DNA from 3 places in the Paenibacillus suaedae genome. Region 2 is predicted to be linked to each of the others. Evidence: riboswitches for the same ligand, from Rfam matches in the RefSeq annotation. Region 2 holds a riboswitch; each other region holds the start of a gene.
The links. A riboswitch is a leader RNA that binds a small molecule or an ion and turns the genes downstream of it on or off. The one in region 2 is predicted to bind cyclic di-AMP.

Region 1: another riboswitch for cyclic di-AMP. It lies ahead of RQP50_RS28015 (C40 family peptidase); the one in region 2 lies ahead of RQP50_RS28680 (3D domain-containing protein).
Region 3: another riboswitch for cyclic di-AMP. It lies ahead of RQP50_RS25575 (TrkH family potassium uptake protein); the one in region 2 lies ahead of RQP50_RS28680 (3D domain-containing protein).

The regions. Positions count from the first base shown of each region.
Region 1 is NZ_JAVYAA010000011.1:48,488-53,044, reverse strand. It holds gene RQP50_RS28025 (M1 family metallopeptidase) at 1-1,047, shown strand, start outside; gene RQP50_RS28020 (hypothetical protein) at 1,052-1,873, shown strand; cyclic di-AMP (ydaO/yuaA leader) riboswitch at 2,153-2,294, shown strand; gene RQP50_RS28015 (C40 family peptidase) at 2,298-2,777, shown strand; gene RQP50_RS28010 (serine protease) at 3,077-3,592, opposite strand; gene RQP50_RS28005 (response regulator transcription factor) at 3,773-4,378, opposite strand; gene RQP50_RS28000 (sensor histidine kinase) at 4,375-4,557, opposite strand, start outside.
Region 2 is NZ_JAVYAA010000013.1:10,427-14,983, forward strand. It holds gene RQP50_RS28670 (HD domain-containing protein) at 1-282, shown strand, start outside; gene RQP50_RS28675 (TatD family hydrolase) at 318-1,085, shown strand; cyclic di-AMP (ydaO/yuaA leader) riboswitch at 1,279-1,482, shown strand; gene RQP50_RS28680 (3D domain-containing protein) at 1,801-2,928, shown strand; gene rnmV (ribonuclease M5) at 3,095-3,661, shown strand; gene rsmA (16S rRNA (adenine(1518)-N(6)/adenine(1519)-N(6))-dimethyltransferase RsmA) at 3,667-4,557, shown strand, end outside.
Region 3 is NZ_JAVYAA010000008.1:143,118-147,674, reverse strand. It holds gene RQP50_RS25580 (potassium channel family protein) at 1-662, opposite strand, end outside; gene RQP50_RS25575 (TrkH family potassium uptake protein) at 702-2,060, opposite strand; cyclic di-AMP (ydaO/yuaA leader) riboswitch at 2,120-2,278, opposite strand; gene RQP50_RS25570 (CPBP family intramembrane glutamic endopeptidase) at 2,527-4,227, shown strand; gene RQP50_RS25565 (hypothetical protein) at 4,244-4,396, opposite strand; gene RQP50_RS25560 (ABC transporter substrate-binding protein) at 4,403-4,557, opposite strand, start outside.

The DNA of each region.
Region 1 (4,557 bases), on a different contig from region 2:
AGCCAAGTACCAGGGGTTCGTATCAAGTTATATTTAGACCCGAAGCATAAAGATTTGAAGGAGCGTTATTTCTACGCTGCGAAGACGGCTCTGTCCAAGTTCAGCGAATGGTACGGCAAATACCCGTACTCTACCTTGTCCATTATCGTGCCTCCTAAATTGGGCAACGGAGCTGGAGGAATGGAATACCCGACCTTGATTACAGCATTCGGTGCAGAAGATGAGAGTCCAGGTTACGATTTAGAACGTACCGTCGTTCATGAGATTGGACATCAATACTTTTATGGACTTCTCGCCTCAAACGAATTCGAGGAAGCATGGCTCGATGAAGGGTTCACTTCCTATGCAGAAGACAAGCTGATGGAGCAAGAATTCGGAGTACTTCCAAATAACGCAATACAAGCCAGCTACATCACAGATCCGGCTCCACTGAAGCTGAATGCATGGCGCTACAAAAATCAAAATCATTACGCAGAAAATGTGTACATGCGTGCCAAGCTGGTGCTGCTTGCAATCGAGAAGCAGGTCGGGGAAAAAATGATGAGCCGCATTATGAGAACTTATACGCAGAAGTACCGTTTTAAGTACCCAACTACATCAGACTTTCAGCGAGTCGTTGAGCAGGTAACTAACCGCAAGTGGAATGATTTCTTCCAACAATATGTGTACAACGGCATGATGGCAGACTTCGCCGTGGAGAACATTGATTCACGTACGATTGAATCGAATGGGTCTACCCAATATGAAGCGACTGTCCATATCCGCAAGCTCGGTGCCAATTATCCATCCATTCCGATCGTATTCGGGTTCTCGGATGGCACGACGACTCGCAAGGGATGGAATGGAGAGGGAGACCGCATTCAATATACCGTCACCCATAAAGCGCCGCTCAGCTGGGTCATGGTTGATCCTCTATATTCGATTGTCGTTGAGAACAAGCACATCAATAATTATATGCGTGCTCATGTCGATGAACCTGTCCGTACACGAGTTAATTTATCCGTCATCAAGGTAATCGAAGCTGTTACGAACATTTTGGGGTGGTGATAGTGTGAAGGCTTATGTGCGTTCAGGCTGGAATTGGTGCAAAGAGCACATCTATATATGGGTCATTCTATTCTTGTACCAACTGTTATGGGGGTTCTTCCTCTATCGCTTCGTCGATGGAGTGGTAACACCTATCCTGCGCCGTTACCCAGATCCAGCACCTACCGAGATGAGCAGGCAGCTCTTTCTGACCGAAAGCCAGTTCTATCTAATGAAGACGAATGACTATTTCCCTTACTTATGGGCTATCCTCGGATTCGTTGCCGTCCACATGCTGCTTACCCCCTTCATTCACGCGGGTGTATTCCATGCTATGTCACGGCCCAAGCAGCAGGGGCTTGCCTTCTTCCAAGGGATCAAGCTCGCTTGGAAGCCAATGCTTGTCCTCTATCTACTCGAGACACTGCTCATTATCGCACCAGCTATATGGTTCGTTCCTTATGCGGCGCATGCCCTGTCCACATCGGCTTCTCTATCTTCCTTACTCGTGGCAGTGGCACCGTTCGTAATCGCTTGGTTCATTGGCGGCTGGCTTGTTCATCAATTGTTCTTATTCCTTAACTTCGGCGCTGCCTCAGAAACACCATTAATTCGATCTGTGACAGCCGGAACTCGTCGCTTGCTTCCCATTCTAGGATTGTCACTTCTCTTTATTGGTATCACCATTGGCGTAGGCATATTGTCCACAACCGCGGCGGCCGTGTTCACCGGAATTACCGCACTCATTATTCAACAGGCATTGCCTGCCATTATGACTATACTTAAAATGTGGGGATTGTCTGCACGCCACGCTGTCTGGCAGGAAGCAGAGCAACAGATGAAATAATGAGGGTTCTGATTGAACGCAATTTAGTTACAGAGTTACAAAGTTACAAAGGGTTACGATGATATTGAAGCAGCGTAACCTAACAAAATGAATTAAAAAACTTGTCTATCAGCGAAAAAAACGCTGATATGACAAGTTTTTTTCGTGTCAAGGACAAAAAATATTTGTCAAAGGAATTTCCGTCTGTTACAATAAATCTAGATTTATTACAACTTTGTCATGAAAGCGGCACTAACTCTTGCAAAATTGTTACTATCGCACGCAGCAATACATAATCCTAAAACCAGAATGCCGAGTTTCCGGGCGGACCGGAAAGCGGGGGAACCAGTTTTTACGGGTGAATTGATCTTGTAACACAGGGATCATAGGGGTCCTTCAACCGAACCCTCCAGCTAACCTCGCAGGCACGGAAGGAGCTTTCCCTTTGAAGAAGAAGCTAGTTACAGCGGTGCTCGGACTGAGCGTTCTGTTTACTTCGTTCAGTGCAGGCAGCACATTCGCAGCATCCAAAATGGACAACACGATTGAAGGTTTGCTTGGCATTTCGTACAAGTATGGTGGTACAACAACGAAAGGCTTTGACTGCTCCGGATTTACGAAGTACGTGTTCAACAAGTTCGAAATTGATCTTCCTCGCACATCTTCGTCGCAATTTGACTCTGGTGAGAAAGTTAGCAAAGACGAGCTTCGTCCAGGAGACCTGGTCTTCTTTGACACAAGCGGCGGCAACGGTGTATCGCATGTCGGCATTTACGTAGGCAACAACAAATTCGCACACGCTTCGACAAGCAAAGGTACACGCATCGACAGCCTTAGCATGGACTACTATGAGCAGCGCTATGTTGGTGCTCGTCGCGTAATGAGCGAAAATGACTTTTCTTCTATCGCTACAGACAATCAATAGGTTGGAAGTTTCCTGCACTCTTATAATGATATGAACGACTACATAACCCGATGAGAAGCGCCCCGCGCCTTTTCGTCGGGTTGTTTCATGCTATCCCCTTTATCCCCGCTCAACTTCAGCTTCTTTATCCTATGCATCTCTGCATGTCAACGATTCATACTTTTATCTATCTTTACGAAATATTTCTTTTTCAGTTTCAACCATTTTCATCGCCATTAAACAACACAAGGACATGCGCTTGTGCGCATGTCCCGATATCTTGTCTGGATATTCACTATTTTCGCATAGACGCTTCTAATTTACTTGACTGACCCATTCGATTCTTGAAATTTCGCCTTAATCTCTTCTGGTGTGAGCCCATCCACCTCTGCTCGATGCTTTTCTTCCTCGTGCTGAAGCTGAGTCTGACGATCCTCGACATGCTTCCCATTATTGTGATGTTTCTCGTGGAACAGTCGTCCTTTTATGCCTAATTTCTCGCGTAATTCCTGGTGAATTTGCTTATTGCTTTTGCCTTCTGTCGAAATTCCGTGTTTCTTAGCGAGCAATTGAATCTTCTTCTCGCGCAGCTGCTTCATCTCTGCACGAATCTCCTTCATTTGTGCCTGTACTTGTTCTAATTGCTTATCCGTCTCCGTGCTCTGCTGATTCGGCTGTACTACAGCTTGAGATGAAGTGACCACTCGTACAGCAGCTTGCTCTCTGCTCTTATCTGTTGCAGCATCTAGCGCAGTTCTGCTTTGCGCTGCTGCAGGTGAAGCCATCAAGAGAAGCATTAGGCACGTCCACGCTGCTACGGTTGAATTGCGTTTCATAGGTTCCACCTCCTTATGTAAGGGATGGCTATAGTATGTTCGTAATTCCTGAAATGAAACTGAAAATAAGCTAAATATTCACTTAGAGAGAATGAAGCACTTATCCATTTATATTCTGGATGCTAATTGAGCCGACAATTCTCTATCAAGTATCTTCTGCATATATTCCAGCAGCAGTTCTTAATCCAGCCAGCCCTTCTCCCTGGCAGTTCGAATCGCCTCAATGCGCGTACCCGCTCCTACTTTGCTAATCGCATCCGACATATAGTTGCGCACCGTCCCATAGGATAAGAACAATTTGGCGCTAATATCCTGCATGGACAGTCCGTTCTCAGCAAGCAACAGCACTTCCTTCTCCCTCGGGGATAACGGACAAGGGTCTTCCCACGCAGCCAACGTTAATTCGGGACTCATCACCCGCTTGCCTGCATATACCTGGCGAATGGCATCCGACAATTCGTCGCTTGGGCTGTCCTTGAGTAAATAACCGCCTACACTGGATGCCATTGCACGCTGGAGATAGCCTGAGCGAGCAAAGGTCGTCAGCATAATAATCCGACAGTCCAGCCCCTTCTTCTTGACTGCATCCGCGACATCCAGCCCCGTCATAAGCGGCATCTCAATATCCAATACCGCGATATCCGGCTGAAGTTCCTCTATAAGCGACAGCGCTACACTGCCATTCTCGGCCTGTCCAATCACTTCGATATCATCCTCAAGCGACAACAAGGTGGCGAGTGCACTTCGCAGCATCTGTTGGTCCTCTCCTAATATCACTCGAATCATGATGAACCTCTCCCCTTCCCATCGCGGATTACACGCGGAATGACTAACGATAATGCCGTTCCCTTGTGGGCACCAGACTCTATAGCAAGCGTCCCGTCCACAAGCTGAAGCCGCTGTTTCAGTCCGGCCATGCCTGTCCCACTTGATTGCTTAAGCTGGTGCTCATCAATTCCGATGCC
Region 2 (4,557 bases):
CAGATTGGGCTTGATCCGGACTATGAACTTATGTTCGATTCTCCCTTCGATAAGCCCTATGATGTATATCGAAAGGGAGATGCCCGTTCACAGCAACATATTATGCTATGGGGGCGGGATCAGCAAATTGTAGAGCTGTCCAAGAAATCGGATATTGTACGTTCCATTAGCGGCATTCGCCGTGGAAAACACTATATCTATTTCCCAATGGACAAGCTTCTGGAAGTCTCGAATCACCTTACGGAAGATACAAGGCGTATGTTTATACGCCGCAATCATTAGATCGATTTACAAGAAAGAAAAAGGAGCGCATAAACGTGTTATTTGATACACATACGCATTTAGACAGCAGCAATTTTAACGAGGATCGCGATCAGGTTATCGCACGGGCCGTTGAACAAGGGGTGACCCGTATGGTTAACATCGGGTTCAATCGAGAGACGATCCCGACGACGATGGCGTTGGCAGAGAAATATGATTTTATCTATGCAGCCGTGGGCTGGCATCCGGTAGATGCCATAACGATGAAGCCGGAGGATATAGACTGGATCGCCAAGCTAACGGAGCATGAAAAGGTTGTGGCGATTGGCGAGATCGGACTGGACTATCACTGGGATACGTCTCCGAAGGATGTTCAGCACCGTGTATTCCGCGAGCAAATTGGGTTGGCGCGAGAATTGAAGATGCCGATCATTATTCATAATCGTGAAGCGCACGAAGATGTAATCCGCATCTTGCGCGAGGAGAAGGCTCACGAAGTAGGGGGCATCATGCACTCCTTCTCAGGTAGCTGGGAAACAGCGAAGATGTGCCTGGATATGGGCTTCTACCTTTCATTTGGAGGACCTGTTACTTTCAAAAATGCAAAACAGCCGAAAGAAGTACTTGTTAAGGTTCCGAATGATCGATTGCTTGTGGAGACGGATTCCCCCTATTTGACTCCTCATCCGTTCCGAGGCAAGCGCAATGAGTCCGCATATGTTCGTCTTGTTGCAGAGGTTGCAGCAGAGCTGAAAGGTATGGAATTTGAAGAATTTTGCAGAATGACGACTCAAAATGCAATGACATGTTTTGACATCGCATGAAAACGGGCCAAAAACAAGTGAAAAAAAGACATCGGCCATAAAATAAGTGGATTTCATAATGAAAAACGGATTAAGTTACATTTTTTTAACCATTTTTCGCGAAAAACGGAATTGCTACTGTCTTTACAAGAAGATTGCAAACACGATATGATTTCTCACAGATGTTATTACACAATTCAATATTGTTCCAACTAATTCAGTATCGCTTAATCTCCATGAAGTGGAGAGCGGGGGAACCAGAGTGTGAACGACATGACATGAGTACATGTTCAATCACACGGATTAATTCCTTGGGGTGAATTAGGGACGACCGAGCCATGAGCCGGTTGGTTCCGATAGGGCGACTCTCAAGCCCGAACCCGACAGCTAACCTCGTCAGCGTACCGAGAGAGGGTTCCTCGCGTCCTACACTGTTGACGTTTGGGTTTCTATTACGGAAGCCGCGAAAGAGTCTCCTCTTACGAAGGGCTTCTTTTGTTTACTCTCAAACATTCTTTTTTTTGAATAATGAGAATAAAGACGTCATAGGGTGTAAGAAATAGGAGGTGGGAGCAGCCAATACTGAAACGTTGGTACGGAGATTTCGGCATTGTCTTGAACGATTACATGCTCGTTTATGGCAAGTGAAGTCTCTCGTAAACATTCTTGAAATAGTCGCGTCAGATGGAATCATGCAGAGCACTCGACGGCGGGACTATGTAAGGAGGACCGAGAAATGGGACAGATCGTGAACAACGAAACCCATGAACCCCGATCATCCAGCATGTCACTCGCATTGCGATGGAAGCATGAAAATGTGCGTGTTATCACCGTTATTGCAGCTGTAGCAATCGTGATCACATTAATAGCAGTCTTGACTTGGTATAATGTAACGAAGAAGACAGTGGCTGTGCTCGTTGATGGACAAGAGCGTTCAGTCGAAACTCGCCTAGATACGCTTCGCAATGTTTTGGATGAGCATGCGATAGCGCTTGGGGCATACGATGTAGTATCGAAGCCGCTTGATGCAGAAATTGCTGATGGAGATCGAGTTATTATTGAACGCGCTTTGCCTATCCAAATTACAGCGGATGGGAAGAAAGAAACACAATTTACGACGAAGAAGTCGGTGCATGATGCACTGAGTTCGCTGCAAATCCAAGTGAACCCTGAAGATAAGGTATTCCCTTCTAAGCGTGCCTCTATTTCGAAGAACATGGATATTCGCATCGTCCGTGTCAGCAAGAAGATGGAAGAGCGTAAAGTGAAGGTTCCTTATCAAGTGGTGAAGCAGGCAGATGCTACTCTCCTTAAGGGGAAGACCAAGACGGTTCAAGATGGAAAAGAAGGCTTGGTTGTCCAGAAAGTACAGAAAACGTACGAGGATGGTAAGCTCGTATATGCGCAGATGGTCGACAAATCCGTTCATACAAAACAAGTGAATCAAGTGATAGCCTATGGAACGAAGAAGGAACCGGAAGTTGCTGTTCTGTCAGTGAACGCGCAGGAAGACGATTCTGACAATGTTTCCAGTGGCGACAAAGATTTTAACTATAAAAAAGTGCTGAAGAACGTTCAACTGACGGCGTATACGGAATCTGAGGGATCGGCTGGTGCGAAGACGGCATCTGGCGCAATAGTATCAGAAGGTCGTACTATCGCGGTTGATCCGAAGGTCATTCCGCTCGGCTGGTGGGTATATATCGAAGGGATTGGATTCAGACGTGCTGAAGATACAGGTGGCGCGGTCAAGGGGAAAATTATCGATGTATACTTCGACAGCAAGAAGGCGGTCAGCAAATTCGGACGCAAGAAGGGGTACACCGTATACGTGGTTGGCCCAGTCAAGCCGGAATCGAACTAACGCACAAGGTATGCAGCCATGTGTAATTAGGATATAGTAATGAATAATGATTTATGTCATGCTAAGAAGAGGGGACACCCTCTTCTTTTGTTGTTTATTTATGAATGGAGAGCAAGAGAAGGATGCGGAATTAGGAAGCAGCCTTGTGGTGAGAGGAGCAAGCATATTGATACGCGAAGTGATAGTTGTAGAAGGCAAAGATGATACCGTTGCCATTCACCGTGCCGTTGAGGCGGATACAATTGAGACAGGTGGATCGGCGATTAATGATACAACGATAAAACGCATCGCATTGGCCCAAGAGCGCCGAGGGGTTATTATTTTCACGGATCCAGATCATGCGGGGGAGAAAATTCGGAAGACGATAGCAGAACGTGTACCTGGGTGCAAACACGCTTTCCTGCCTAGACATGAGGCGATAGCCAAAGGGGATCTTGGTGTGGAGAATGCAAAGCCAGAAGCGATTCGCCGTGCCTTAGAGCAGGTTCGCTCCGAGATGCCAAGCATGACGTCAGAGCTGACGTGGACGGATCTCGTCGAAGCGGGATTAACGACGCATGCAGGCTCTGCAGAACGCAGACGGCAGTTAGGTGAAATATTGGGCATTGGATACTGCAACGCGAAGCAGATGCTCAAGCGCTGCGGTGTGTTCCAGATCGGACGAGAGGAATTTGAGAACGCCTTGCGGAAGCTGAACCAATTCGAGCAGGAACAATGTGCAGAAGGAGAATAGATGGAATGACGCAGACGAGAATAGATATTGCAACACCGAATCGCACGAAAGACATTATACGCAAGCATGGGTTTTCATTTAAGAAAAGCTTAGGACAGAACTTTCTAATTGATATGAACATTTTGCGCCGTATTGTGGATGCTGCAGAGCTGGATGATGTGACAGGTGCCCTGGAGATTGGGCCTGGGATCGGTGCGCTTACGGAGCAGCTCGCTAAGCGCGCTCGTCGTGTAACAGCAGTCGAGATCGATCAGCGCTTGCTTCCGATATTAGGGGAAGTGCTGGAGCCCTATGAACATGTCCATGTTGTACATGGGGATGTATTGAAGGTGGATTTGCATGAATTGTTCCGCGAACAGTTCCAAGATGTCGAGCGGGTAAGTGTTGTGGCTAACTTGCCGTATTATGTGACGACCCCGATTATGATGAAGCTTCTGGAGGAGCGTCTGCCGCTCAAGAACATCGTCGTCATGATTCAGAAGGAAGTCGCAGAGCGAATGGCAGCGAAGCCAGGAGGCAAGGATTACGGCAGCTTAAGTGTGGCTGTTCAATATTTTGCAGAGCCGGAGCTTGTATGCACCGTACCGCATACGGTGTTCATCCCGCAGCCAAATGTAGAGTCTGCAGTAATCCGTCTACGTGTGAGACAGACTCCATCTGTGCAGGTGAAGGATGAGTCGCTGTTATTCGATGTTGTACAGGCTTCGTTCGCTCAGCGTCGCAAGACGATTTGGAATAACCTAAAGGCTCGCTATGCCAGCAAGTGTGGGACAGACAGGCTGACAGAAGCGCTTGCTTCAGCACATATTGAACCGAGTCGCCGAGGGGAAACACTCTCGATTGAGGAGTTCGCTGCTCTGTCCGATGCGATCGGCCAAGCCATTGCACGTGCAGAA
Region 3 (4,557 bases), on a different contig from region 2:
TTCAACATAAATGCTTCTTCAAAATCTTCGATTTGCGTATTCGTACCAATCATAACCATAATATCTTTCTCATCAAGCACATCTTCGGCTGATGGTGCAATAATCATGCCTTTCGGCTTATTCAGCGCCACGATGCTGCACCCGAACTTAGCTCTTGGATTCACATCCTTGAGCGCCATTCCTTGCATGCAGCCAGGCACGCTCAGCTCTGCTATGGTATATTCCTTGGACAATTCAATGTAATCCAGCAAGTTCGGTGATACAAGTTGATGAGCTACGCGAATGCCCATATCCCGCTCCGGGTAAATAACCCTGTCCACACCGATCCGCTCCAGAACACGTCCATGCAATTCGGAAAGTGCTTTGGCGACAACCTTCTTCACGCCAAGTTCCTTCATCTGAATACTGACCAGAATGCTCGTCTGAATATCGTCACCAATGGCTACGATCGCGCAATCGAAGTTACGTATGCCGAGTGAGCGCAGCACCTCTTCATCTGATGCGTCCGCTACAACTGCATGGGTTACGAAGCCCATAACATCCCCAATTACTTCCTCATCTTTATCAATGCCTAGCACCTGATGTCCGAGCTTGACCAGCTCCTTCGCGAGACTTGAACCGAAACGGCCCATCCCGATCACTGCAAACTGCTGCAACTCCATATCCCTGTATACTCCTTCGTCCGTTACAATCTAACTTGCTTATCCTATCGTTATTTTTCCTTCTGGGTGTCGGTATAATTCCCGCTCATTTTTCGGGCCTAATGCATAAGCCAACGTTAATGGACCTAGACGGCCTGCAAACATCGTCAGGCTCAGCAGCACTTTTCCGATATCTGATAAATCCGCCGTCAATCCCATTGATAACCCTACCGTTCCGAAGGCCGATGTTGTATCGAATAATATCATCAGGAAGCTATGATCTTCTGTTGTCGACAATATCATCGATACGATAATGACCAAGAACAATGACAGCAACGTCAGCGTAACTGCTTTGAAGATACGATCCTTGGCGAGTCGGTACCGGTAAATGACGATATCTTCTTTCCCGCGAATCATAGCAAATACAGCTCCAATGAGAATGGCGAACGTCGTCGTCTTAATACCACCACCAGTGGATCCTGGTGATGCCCCGATGAACATCAAAAGAACCATAAAAAATTGCGAGGCTTGGCGCATGGCTCCGATGTCAATCGTATTCGCTCCAGCGGTACGCGGGCTGACAGATTGGAACAGGGATGCCCAGAACTTCTCCCAACCATTCAAACTGCCTAACGTGCGTGTATTGGTAAATTCAAATATAAATATAACGACCGTTCCGATTACAATGAGCAATCCCGTCATCGTTAACACGATCTTCGTATGCAGAGACAACTTGCGAGTACGCTTATATTCCACCAAATCGGACAAGACGATAAATCCAATCCCGCCAAGGATAATAAGCAGCATCGATACCAGGTTAATAATAGGGTCTCCGACATAGCTGGTTAAGCTCGAAAACGGCCCACTGACAGAGCCGAATAAATCAAAGCCTGCGTTATTGAAAAAAGAAACAGCATGGAAGATACCGAAATAAATGGCCTTGCCTAGCGGAAGATCAAATGCCCATCGCACGGAGAACAGTACAGCTGCCGTCCCCTCGATACATACCGCAAACAAGATCACTTTACGGATAAGGCGCACGATGCCTTCCATGCTGCCCTGATTAAGCGCTTCTTGCAATATAAGCCTTTCCTTCAGCGATATCTTCTTCTTCAGTGCTAATGCAAACAGCGTTGCCATTGTCATGAATCCAAGCCCACCAATTTGAATAAGCAGCATGATGACCACCTGCCCAAATACGGTAAAATGAGTGCCCGTATCCACCACAATGAGCCCCGTCACACAAGTTGCTGACGTTGACGTGAACAATGCATCGAGGAATGGCAGCGGAATCCCATCCGCATTTGATATCGGAAGCATGAGTAGAAATGCGCCCAATAATACAATTGCTGCAAACCCTACAACCAGAATTCGCGGTGGTGTCAGATTGAATCGAATGGCCTTTTTTGTTCCCTCCACGGGAGTCACCTCTTTTTTTCCCCACGAAAAAAAGCACTGGAAATCCAATGCTATCGCTGGTATCCTGACGTACATGCCTACGAGGTTAGCTGTCGGATTCGGGCACGTTCAGGCTGCCCTAATCGCAAGTGGATTCTATGCATCCACAACTGCGATATTCACCCCATTTATCGGGTCCCCCGCTTTCGTTCATTCACGAAACTCGGCTTGTATGCAATTCATAACGAGATTATATACGTTTCCCCTGCAGCATACAAAGTCAAGGAATGAACAAATTAACCAGAATAAGACGAAAAACTTGAAGAAATAGCGCTTACAATCCCCCATTTTCTTCAATTGTATTCAAAACACTCATTTTCGCTAGGTGTTTCTTCATTTTCTCTGCTGGACTTTACAAAGTTGAAGTGGATAAAATGAACAAATAAGCAACCATACGCTAAATGTGTGATGGAATGGAGGTTCCAACATGTCCTATGTATCCAAGCCGCTTCTTCTTTCTTCTGTGGCCGGATTTCTATTATTCCTCATTGTTCAGGTATTCATTCCCTTTCAGCAGACAGAAGCCATGATGGAATCAGCAGCCAGCCAATCCCTCTTAACCAAAGAGAAAGCAGCGCAAAAGGCACTCACATTTGTACAGGACTTAAAACAGTTCCATATTTCAATTACACCTGAAGAAGATACTGCTCCAACCGTCATTTATCGCAGTCAATCAACGGTTTCCGGCTACATGAGCAAGGAGAAGCTGACCGCTTCATTTCAGAAATGGGAATCATCCAGTCCCTATGATACTTTTCAGGTATTATTGAATATGAATCGGGCTGGAAAATCCGGTGTCATGCGCATTGACGTTCACATGACAAGCGGTCGTATTATTGGATTCGAATGGGAGGAAAAGCCTCCTATCACCTCCTACATTAGCGGGGTTACGGGAAATCATGTGGATATGGCGTCAGCAGAAGATGCGGAGACTGCCTTGGATCCAGTGAACCGCAAGAAGCTTGCTGATACACTCTTGAAGCACATGGGATGGAATCCTACCCAATTAAAACTAATCGCATCATCGGCGGAGCTAGACACGGTAGAGTATAACGTGCCTGAAGCACGACTTGGTGAAGCCGCATTGAACGTGAAGGCCGTCTTCTCCCAAGATCGCATTGTCATGCTGAAGCCCTACTGGGTTATCCCGAACAGCTATCTAGCTGAAGAACTGCATCAAACGAAGACTGCATCGTCCATTTACAATATCGGCTATATGTGGATGACAATCCTACTAAGTGCATGTTCACTGATCGCTTGCATCGTCTACCGTCATGGCCTGAAGTTCGGATCGAAGACATTGTTCGCCCTTACTGCCGTCTCATGCGGAATTTCTCTGCTGCATCTATGGAACGTGCTTCCGGGTCTCTTCGCTCTGGAACTCCGTACCCCTGTGGACGGGGTGAATATGGGGCTGTCCTTTGCCATTCAAGGCGCAATTACAGTAATTCAAGGCGTTATCCTATACTTCTCTCTCCATGCGGGAAAGCGAGCATGGGAGCTGTCTGTGTACAGAGATGTACTGCCTACATGGAGTGATCGCGCATTTGGCGGCAAGCTCATACAAGCATTATGGATCGGAATCGCGTACACAGGCGTATTGCTCGGCATGCAAACGGTTATATTTTTCATTTTGGAATCAGGGTTTCATGCGTGGTCATCGACCGATGCCTCACAATCACCGCTCAACCTGCGAATTGCACCACTGTTCCCTCTTCTAGCTTGGGTTGCAGCTATTTCGGAGGAAGGGATATATCGTTTGTTCGGGGTTGGACTGCTGAACCGATTGTTCCGCAACCCATGGTTAGCCGGGATTATCCCTACCCTTGTATGGGCGTTCGGACATGTCACCTATCCAATCTATCCGTACTACTCTCGGCCGGTAGAGCTCCTGTTTATCGGCATGTTCTTCCTGTTCATTATGCTGAAGCATGGCTGGTGGACGGCCATGTTCGCTCACCTTATGCTCGACAACTTCTTAATGTCCCTGTCATTCATGCTTGATGGAACAATAGTCGGTCTCCTAATCGGTCTTGTGTACCTCCTTTCTCCAATTGGGATTGTATATGCGCTCGCGAAGATTCATCGCAACCAAGATCACGCTAGAGCGATCACGACATGGACATAAACATTAACACCATTGATTACAGTTGAATCCATTTGTTCGTACAGTAATAGAACGAGTACATGAGCATATCTCCATACCCTATCATTTTGAAAAGCCAAGGGCCGTTCATATCGAAGGACGCATGTACGTAATGCGCCTCATCGAAGGAACGGCCCCGTTTATTTCTCATTATTACTTATTTCTTCTCAATAAATTTTTTCGCTTCCTTTACTGCCGTATCTAGCGCTTTCTGTGCATCTTCACCCAGCATGACTGAATCAACTGCAGTAGACAGGTGACGGTTCATCTGGTTCCAGTTGCTGTTAAGCAAGAAGGCTGGCGTGTTGTCGG